Regions from separate parts of the Paenibacillus sp. 1182 genome, predicted to be linked through region 2. Evidence: riboswitches for the same ligand, from Rfam matches in the RefSeq annotation. Region 2 holds a riboswitch; the other holds the start of a gene.

Region 1 (4,108 bases), on a different contig from region 2:
GAAGATCTGATACCATTTTTGCATCCTGCCCACCCTCTTCTACTTCACATGACTTATATTCCTTATCTTATCATACCAGGTTTTGTTCAACGTTATTTTCTTTCTGTGCCTACAACAGGTGTAGGCATGGGTTTCGTAACTGCTACACGTTTGCTGAGGAGCGGCTTCACTTGTTTAAAGGTCAAAAAGGTTTTCGTATTTTCATCCCAAAGTCGGAACTTCAACGATTGCAGACTGCTACTCACTGTGATCGTGGTCGCCTTTTGAAGTAACGGTGTCGCTTCATGTGCTTTTTCCAAATTATAATTTGGAACTTTGGGACTCAGGTGATGAACGTGATGAAATCCGATATTGCCCGTAATCCATTGCAATACTTTAGGAAGCTTGTAGTAAGAACTGCCTTCTACGGCTGCATTAATATAACTCCACTCTTCATCGTGCTCAAAATACGAATCCTCAAATTGATGTTGTACATAGAACAACCAGATTCCCAACATACCGGATACAAAAAAGATAGGTGCCTGTACGAGAAGGAAGGCCTGCCATCCAATAGCCCAGCACAACAGTGCATACAATGCAACGATGGATATATTCGTCACATGAGTGTTCATTTTTTCCTTGCGTTTGGCTGTCTTGATATTAAAGCGATAGGAAATCAAAAAAGTATAGATCGGACCTAGTCCGAACATAACCCAAGGATTTCGGTATATGCGATAGGCCAACCGTGTCCATGTGGAAGCCTCTGTGTACTCTTCTACCGTAAGCACCCACATGTCACCTGTGCCTCTTTTATCCAGATTACTGCTGGTTGCATGGTGGATCGCGTGACTATTTTTCCATTGGTGATAAGGGCAGAGCGTAATAATACCTGTAATCGTTCCCACAATGTCGTTCAGCTTGCGGCTTTTGAAGAAGGATTGATGACCACAATCATGAAAAATAATAAACGTCCGTACCACAAACCCCGATGCAACAATGGCAATGGGAAGCGTCAGCCAGTACGAAACCGACAGGCTAAGATAAGCAGCATACCACAATAGGATCAGTGGACCCAAAGTATTGATAAGTTGCAGAACGCTGGATTTCGTGTTTATTTTCTCGTAGGGAGCCATATTTTTTTTCAATTGGGCTAATGGGAGTTGTGTCATACTCATTATGATCCTCCTTAAAGATGACGCCTATACCTTGATCCTGTTAGGCGTACATGTTGATCTAATCTCAGTATAAGGAGAACGCTCTAGGCGCTGTAGTCATAAACGTCAGTTCGTGTATATGACATTTGTCATATAGACAAGTAACATAACCCGTTTTCCAAATGTTCGCGGGTTTCTTTTCTGATGATTGTTTGTTAAAATATAAGGTATAATAACGCTGTATGTGACTGGCGAAGTCAGTGGAATGAACCACGAGGGAGCATACAAAAAAAGCGTACCGTTCGCCTGGGAGAAGTATTTGCAGAGGATTCGTCTGTCTTGACGACCTTGTGCAAATACTTTTTTTCGTTTTACAAGACCATGACACCCTGTTGATTCCATTATGCAATAAATTCAGAGGAGGCTCGGACTATGGCTATTATCATGAAATCCAAAGAAGCAGCTGAGCAAGTATATGCAACGATCCGTTCACAGGTAGAAGAAATGAAGCAGCAAGGACACCGTCCCCATCTGGCAACCCTATTGGTAGAAGGTGATCCGGCATCTGCATACTATGCACGGACCAAGCAAAAAATAGCGGAGAAGCTGGGCATCTCATTTCATCTCCATACGTTTGATCGTCATGTTAGCGAAACCGAGCTACTGCACCTGATCGGCAGTCTGAACGATGCATCCCATGTACATGGCATTATGCTGGAACTGCCGCTTCCCCAACATCTTTCCGCCTCCGTTATTAAACAATCCATTGCCCCCTACAAGGATATTGATGGGATTACACCCGATAACAAGCTGGCTACTGTAACAGGTGACGCCGGACTATATCCCGCAACACCTCAAGCCTGTATCGAGCTGCTCAAGCATTACGGTCACACATTGGCAGGCAAAAATGTCACGCTCGTGGGCATCGGACAGACAGTGGGACTTCCCCTTTTCCACATGTTGCAAAGAGAAAACGCCACCGTTACCGCCTGTCATGCAGGTACGCGTGATATTGCAGAGCATCTGAGCCATGCAGACATTGCCTTCGTGGCAGTCGGATGCCCTGATGTGATTACGCAAGATATGGTTCATCCCGGTCTGATTTTGGTAGATGCGGGAATTAATGAGACGCTAGAGGGAAAAATAGTGGGAGATGCCGCTTTAGACGTGGGGGAAAAAGTACATGCTATTTCTCCGGTTCCCGGCGGTGTTGGCACCTTAACGACTGCGATTTTGTACAAAAATTTGCTTAAAGCGATACATCTGCAACACTACTCCAGAGAGGTGGTTTACTCATGAGTGAACTGTCGTGGAATCATTCCATCGGACATTTTCTGAAAGAGGCTGCAAGTGCAGCTCCTACCCCTGGCGGAGGAAGTGTATCCGCACTGGCTGCGGCACTAGGCGCGGCTATGACCTCCATGACCGCCAACCTTTCACAAGGAGAAAAATACGCGCACATCCATGAACAAATCACGGACGTCATTAGCAGCATGGAAAGATTGTCTACACATTGTGAGGAATTAATGGTCGCAGACATCCAATCCTTTGAACAGTATATGACTGCCCTGCGTTTGCCCAAGGAAACAGACGAAGAAAAGCGCTATCGTACCCATTCCTTACAGACAGCGGTGATCGCTGCCATTGAGGTACCCATGCGCCTGCTGGAAGTATGCCGAGACGGATTGTCGCAAGCCTATAACATTGTGGAAGTGTCCAATAAAAATGTGATTTCGGATCTTGGCATCGGCGCGATCCTGTTCGAAGCCGCCGCTCAATCTGCCCTGCTTACCGTCGACATTAACCTTGCTTCGCTGAAAGATTTGGATGTCAAACAATCCTACGAAGCTAAAACAGCCGCACTCCTCCGTGAAATCGGACAAATCAAAGAACAAACCTTATTGATGGTGCGCAGCCGAATAACGGGCTGACCATTGGAAGAACCCGTCCCAAGTCATATTCTGCTTCCATGCTCAAAAATAGCCTCTCAAACCCGCCTCTGCTCGTGGGTTTGGAGGCTATTTTATTGGAATCCAACGATTTGTGGAAAACTTTTCTATATATTCTTCGTCTATTGATAAGGAGATATTCCCCAAGGCGTTATTTAACCTTATATACATTGATGAAGAAATGAGGAAAAACGCATGAAAAGACGTACTCTGTTAATCAGTATGATCGCGCTGTTATTGTTCAGCTCCAGTGCATGGGCGGCCGGTGATGAATCGGCGTCCCGTATTCGTTCATATGATTCCGGGAGTCTGATTCAATCCGATGGAAGCTTGTGGTTATGGGGCTATAATCAATCCGTACCGACTCGTGTAGAGGATAAGCCAAACGTTGTAAGAACATTTTCGAATATAATCCAGGAAGGCGATCTGATATTTACCTTACAAGATCATTCCGCCTGGTATGTGCCAAGAAACAACATTTCTGAATCCGTGAAATTCATTTCTCTGGAAGGACTACCAAACATCATAAACGTGCGTATTATGAATGATCATGTGCTCGCCCTAAACGCCGAAGGAACCGTATTATCTGCTGATCGAATCGAAAATGGTGGCAACTTTGCTCCTTTTCAAACCCTATCCGGCATCGAAAATGTTACAGAATTGGATAGTTACTATGAAAAAAGACCGCAATATGAGGAACGCTGGATCTTCTTGAAGAAGGACGGAAGTGTATGGAAAAATACAAGGTCCTTGCAGGGCTTCGAGCTTGTTCCATCATTAAAGGATATTACTGCTATCTCCAAAAACATAGCCTTAAAGAAAGACGGTACTGTATGGACATGGCCCAAAGAATTTGATAAAAATGTAACTCCGTCCGAAACTTTATCCGTATCGCAGATTCAAGCCTTATCGGACATCAAAATAATTAAGACCAATGGAAGTTCCAATCTCGCGATTGATCGACAAGGACGGTTATGGTTCTGGGGTGAAACGGTCACAGGTTACTCAGATAATACAACCTATCAC
Region 2 (4,108 bases):
CGTATTGCCAGTGGTGCCGCAGGCACTGTCATCGCGTGTGACAGCTGGGCTGGATACAGTCGGTGTGCGCATGCCGGATCATCCGATAGCGCTTCGTTTGATCGCTGAAGCGGGTTGTCCACTGGCTGCGCCAAGCGCCAACCGGTCGGGAAGGCCCAGTCCCACCCTTGCACAGCATGTGCGAGAGGATCTGGAGGGCCGCATTGGCGGCATTTTGGACGGAGGTCCCACAGGGGTGGGGCTGGAGTCCACGGTGGTGCAGGCGGGTGACGACGGAACCGTCACCATCCTGCGCCCCGGCGGCGTGACGGCTGAGCAGCTCGCTGCGGTTGCTCGCGCCGTCGTGCTGGACCCGGCGTTGACTGTTACGCCCGGGGAAGACGCGGACAGCCCAGCGCCGCGCTCGCCGGGCATGAAGTACACGCACTACGCGCCGCGAGGCCGCTTGAGCGTGGTACAAGGCCCGTCGTCCGTTGAGGTGACGGGCTGGATTCGCGCCGCGCTGGCGGAGGCTTCCGCGCGCGGGGAGCGCACGGCAGTGCTCGCGTTCGACGAGCATGCCGCCGGCTACGCCGGAGAACGCGTCTACACGCTAGGCAAGCTGGACGCGCTCCATGAGGCGGCGCAGCGCCTGTACGGCGTGCTGCGCCGCTGCGACGAGGACGGCGTCACCTACATTTTGTCGGAATCCTGTCCGCCGAAAGGATTGGGAGACGCCGTCATGAACCGCCTGCTTAAAGCGGCAGGTCACCGAATCGTCCGCTTGTAGCTTCTGTCGAATCAGAGCCTCTTATATTAAATTTTCCTCCCTCCTCGTCTCGGTATTGGGTACTTTCAGTACATGCTTGTACTGATTTGCCCCTTGTCCGCATAACGTGTACAAGAACAGACGGATAATGGAGGGATGGAGTATGCTGGCAGCCTCTGCCCATGCCGGGCAGGTTGTAACGATTCTGATCATGGCGGTAGCGCTAGGAATGGATGCGTTATCGCTGGGCGTAGGGATCGGCATGAAGGGGATACGCCTGCGAGACGTGCTGCGCATCAGTACTGTCATTGGCTTTTTTCATATTCTGATGCCATTACTGGGAATGTTCACAGGCCATTATATGAGTTCTTTATTAGGTCATGTGACGGCCTACTTCGCAGGGGGTCTACTCATCCTTTTGGGCGGGCATATGGTGTATAATTCCTTTAAAGGGGACGGCGTACAGGTATTGGATCATCGTTCGCCTTTAGGCCTTTTGCTGTTTGCACTTGGGGTGAGCGTTGACTCATTTTCTGTAGGAGTGTCACTAGGTATGTTCCAGAGTGATCTGGTGCTGTCCGTTCTGGCGTTTGGTTTTTGCGGGGGAGCAATGGCGATGCTGGGCCTGCTGCTGGGTCGCAAGGTCAGCCGTAATCTAGGAGATTATGGGGAAGCAGTGGGTGGTGCCATTTTGTTGGCATTCGGCTTTATGTTTATGTTTTGATTTTAGCGTAGACAGTGTAAAATAAGTGCAGGGTTAAAGTAAGGGATTAGGATTATAGTAATCCTCTGTTTATATATTTTTTAACATACGGGGGGTGAAAACGTTGAAGAATATCTTATTTGTATGCACAGGGAATACCTGTCGTAGTCCAATGGCTGAAGGGATGCTGCGTAAGTTGGCTGCTGAGCATGGACTAGAACTGGAAGTGCGTTCTGCGGGAGTGGCAGCGATGGAAGGCACGCCGATATCCCGACATGCAGAGGCGGTTCTACGTGATCACGATATATCCGATCAGATCACTTCAACCCCTTTGAGCGACGGGCTTGCCGGGTGGGCACATCTGATCTTAACCTTGACGCAAGGGCATAAACAGCACGTAATTCAGCGCTTTCCCCAAACGGCGGGCAAAGTATTTACGCTTAAGGAATATGTGGAGAACCGGGATGCGGTGTTGAATGATGTACAGGAGTTGGATGGTTTATATGCTTCACAGCAGTTGATGGCTTCACTCGGACAAGAGCTATCGGCGCAGGAGCGTGAACGAATGATTGAATTACACCAACGGATTCCGGGCTTTGATATTTCAGATCCGTTTGGCGGTTCGCGAGAAGACTACGATGTCACAGCTGCAGAAATCCGTACGGCGCTGCACAAGCTGCTGGACAAGCTAAAGGCTTCTTCCGAATAAAATTGGTATTACTCATCTGTTTTGTACGGAATCTGTTGATTTTCGGCGGCTAATCCGTTAAGATAAGGTGGAAAAATGAGAATCCGATGTAACTGGCGACAAAAGTGGGATTAACCACGATGGAGCATCGGATATACGGCCGGTCGCCTGGGCAAAAGAGCAATTCCACATAGGTGTGGACTGCTCTTTTTTTCATATACAAGTTGAGCCAGATTGTTAGCTGAGAGTTGATTCCTTTAAAGGTTCTTCCATTTTTTCTGCTCGAAATCTGAAACATCGGCTATAATATAGTCAGATTGTGATCAGGAGAGAGTGTGTTGAACTTGGGGCATGAGACCGTGCCTAGTCTCTGAGAGACTGTTCAACCAAAGGAGGTTCCAATAGTGGGACAATTGGATCATGAGATTTCGCTGGAAGCACAGACCACTTCTGTTGTGCGGGAAATCGCAGAAGCAGCCAGTCTCAAGGCTGGCCGCCTGCTGGTTATTGGTGTTAGCACAAGTGAAGTGGCTGGAAGTCGGATTGGTACGGCGGGAGCGCTCGATGTGGCTCAGCAACTGTTGTCTGGAGTAGAGTCCGTTCGCAGGGAGTATGGCTTTGATGTGGCGTTTCAATGCTGTGAGCATTTAAACCGAGCGCTGGTCGTTGAACGGGCTGTGCTGGAGCGACTGGGACTGACGGAGGTTGCAGCTGTTCCTGTTCGTACAGCAGGAGGCTCTATGGCCACCGTCGCCTATCGTTCTATGAGTGACGCGTGTTTGGCGGCGAACGTGCAGGCCCATGCCGGGATAGACATCGGCGAAACGCTGATTGGCATGCATCTGCGACCCATTGCTGTTCCATTTCGCCCAAGTCTTCGCTGGATTGGCGAAGCACGTGTGACAGCGGCATTCACCCGTCCTCCACTTATTGGTGGACAACGGGCAGTGTATAGTCTGGAGCAAGAAGTCGGCGGAAACTGCGATTAGCATTTGGCATGGCGGCATGTTTGTACTAATCTTTTTTGCATTGATGATGAGGTACCCAACAGAGGAGCAGGCGTTTGCTTGTATACCCAACAATTGACTATGGAGAGGGAGTAATCAATCATGATGGAACACCTGCGTAAAAGTGACCCGGCAGTGATGGAAGCAATGGGACTTGAACTGAAACGACAACGCCACAATATCGAGCTAATCGCATCCGAGAACATTGTCAGTGAAGCAGTAATGGAAGCCATGGGCTCCGTGCTGACGAATAAATATGCTGAAGGTTATCCGAACAAACGCTACTATGGTGGCTGTGAGCATGTAGATATCGTTGAAGACATCGCACGTGACCGCGCAAAAGAATTGTTCGGCGCCGAGCATGCTAACGTGCAGCCTCACTCTGGAGCACAAGCCAACATGGCGGTGTATCTGGCAGCTCTCAAACCTGGAGATACTGTACTGGGTATGAATCTGGCGCATGGTGGCCATTTAACACACGGAAGTCCGGTTAACGCTTCCGGCTTGTTGTATAACTTTGCTGCTTACGGTGTACGCGAAGACAACTTCCGCATCGACTACGATGAAGTGCGCAAGGCAGCCTTTAAGCACCGCCCTCGTCTGATTGTAGCTGGCGCGAGTGCATATCCGCGTACTATTGATTTTGAAGCATTTGCTTCCATTGCCAATGATGTAGGTGCTCTGTTCATGGTGGATATGGCACATATCGCAGGTCTCGTGGCAGCGGGAATTCACCCAAGTCCAGTTCCGCATGCCCAATTTGTAACAACAACAACACACAAAACGCTGCGTGGTCCGCGCGGGGGTCTGATTCTGACTCGCAAAGCATGGGCGCAAGCGATTGATAAAGCTATTTTCCCTGGTACTCAAGGGGGGCCACTGATGCATGTGATCGCGTCCAAAGCGGTTGCTTTGGGTGAAGCGCTCCAGCCATCGTTCAAAACCTATGCGCAAAACGTAGT

What was found. Region 2 has a riboswitch for ZMP and ZTP ahead of JOD82_RS04885 (TIGR01440 family protein). Riboswitches for the same ligand answer to the same signal wherever they lie in the genome.
Region 1: another riboswitch for ZMP and ZTP. It lies ahead of JOD82_RS22995 (bifunctional 5,10-methylenetetrahydrofolate dehydrogenase/5,10-methenyltetrahydrofolate cyclohydrolase); the one in region 2 lies ahead of JOD82_RS04885 (TIGR01440 family protein).

The regions. Positions count from the first base shown of each region.
Region 1 covers NZ_JAFICR010000013.1:75,081-79,188, reverse strand. The annotation lists gene JOD82_RS23005 (sensor histidine kinase) at 1-24, opposite strand, end outside; gene desA (Delta(5) desaturase DesA) at 93-1,154, opposite strand; ZMP/ZTP riboswitch at 1,368-1,452, shown strand; gene JOD82_RS22995 (bifunctional 5,10-methylenetetrahydrofolate dehydrogenase/5,10-methenyltetrahydrofolate cyclohydrolase) at 1,566-2,432, shown strand; gene JOD82_RS22990 (cyclodeaminase/cyclohydrolase family protein) at 2,429-3,064, shown strand; gene JOD82_RS22985 (stalk domain-containing protein) at 3,278-4,108, shown strand, end outside.
Region 2 covers NZ_JAFICR010000002.1:395,607-399,714, forward strand. The annotation lists gene JOD82_RS04870 (L-threonylcarbamoyladenylate synthase) at 1-769, shown strand, start outside; gene JOD82_RS04875 (manganese efflux pump MntP) at 912-1,472, shown strand; gene JOD82_RS04880 (low molecular weight protein arginine phosphatase) at 1,576-2,160, shown strand; ZMP/ZTP riboswitch at 2,239-2,320, shown strand; gene JOD82_RS04885 (TIGR01440 family protein) at 2,541-3,128, shown strand; gene JOD82_RS04890 (serine hydroxymethyltransferase) at 3,249-4,108, shown strand, end outside.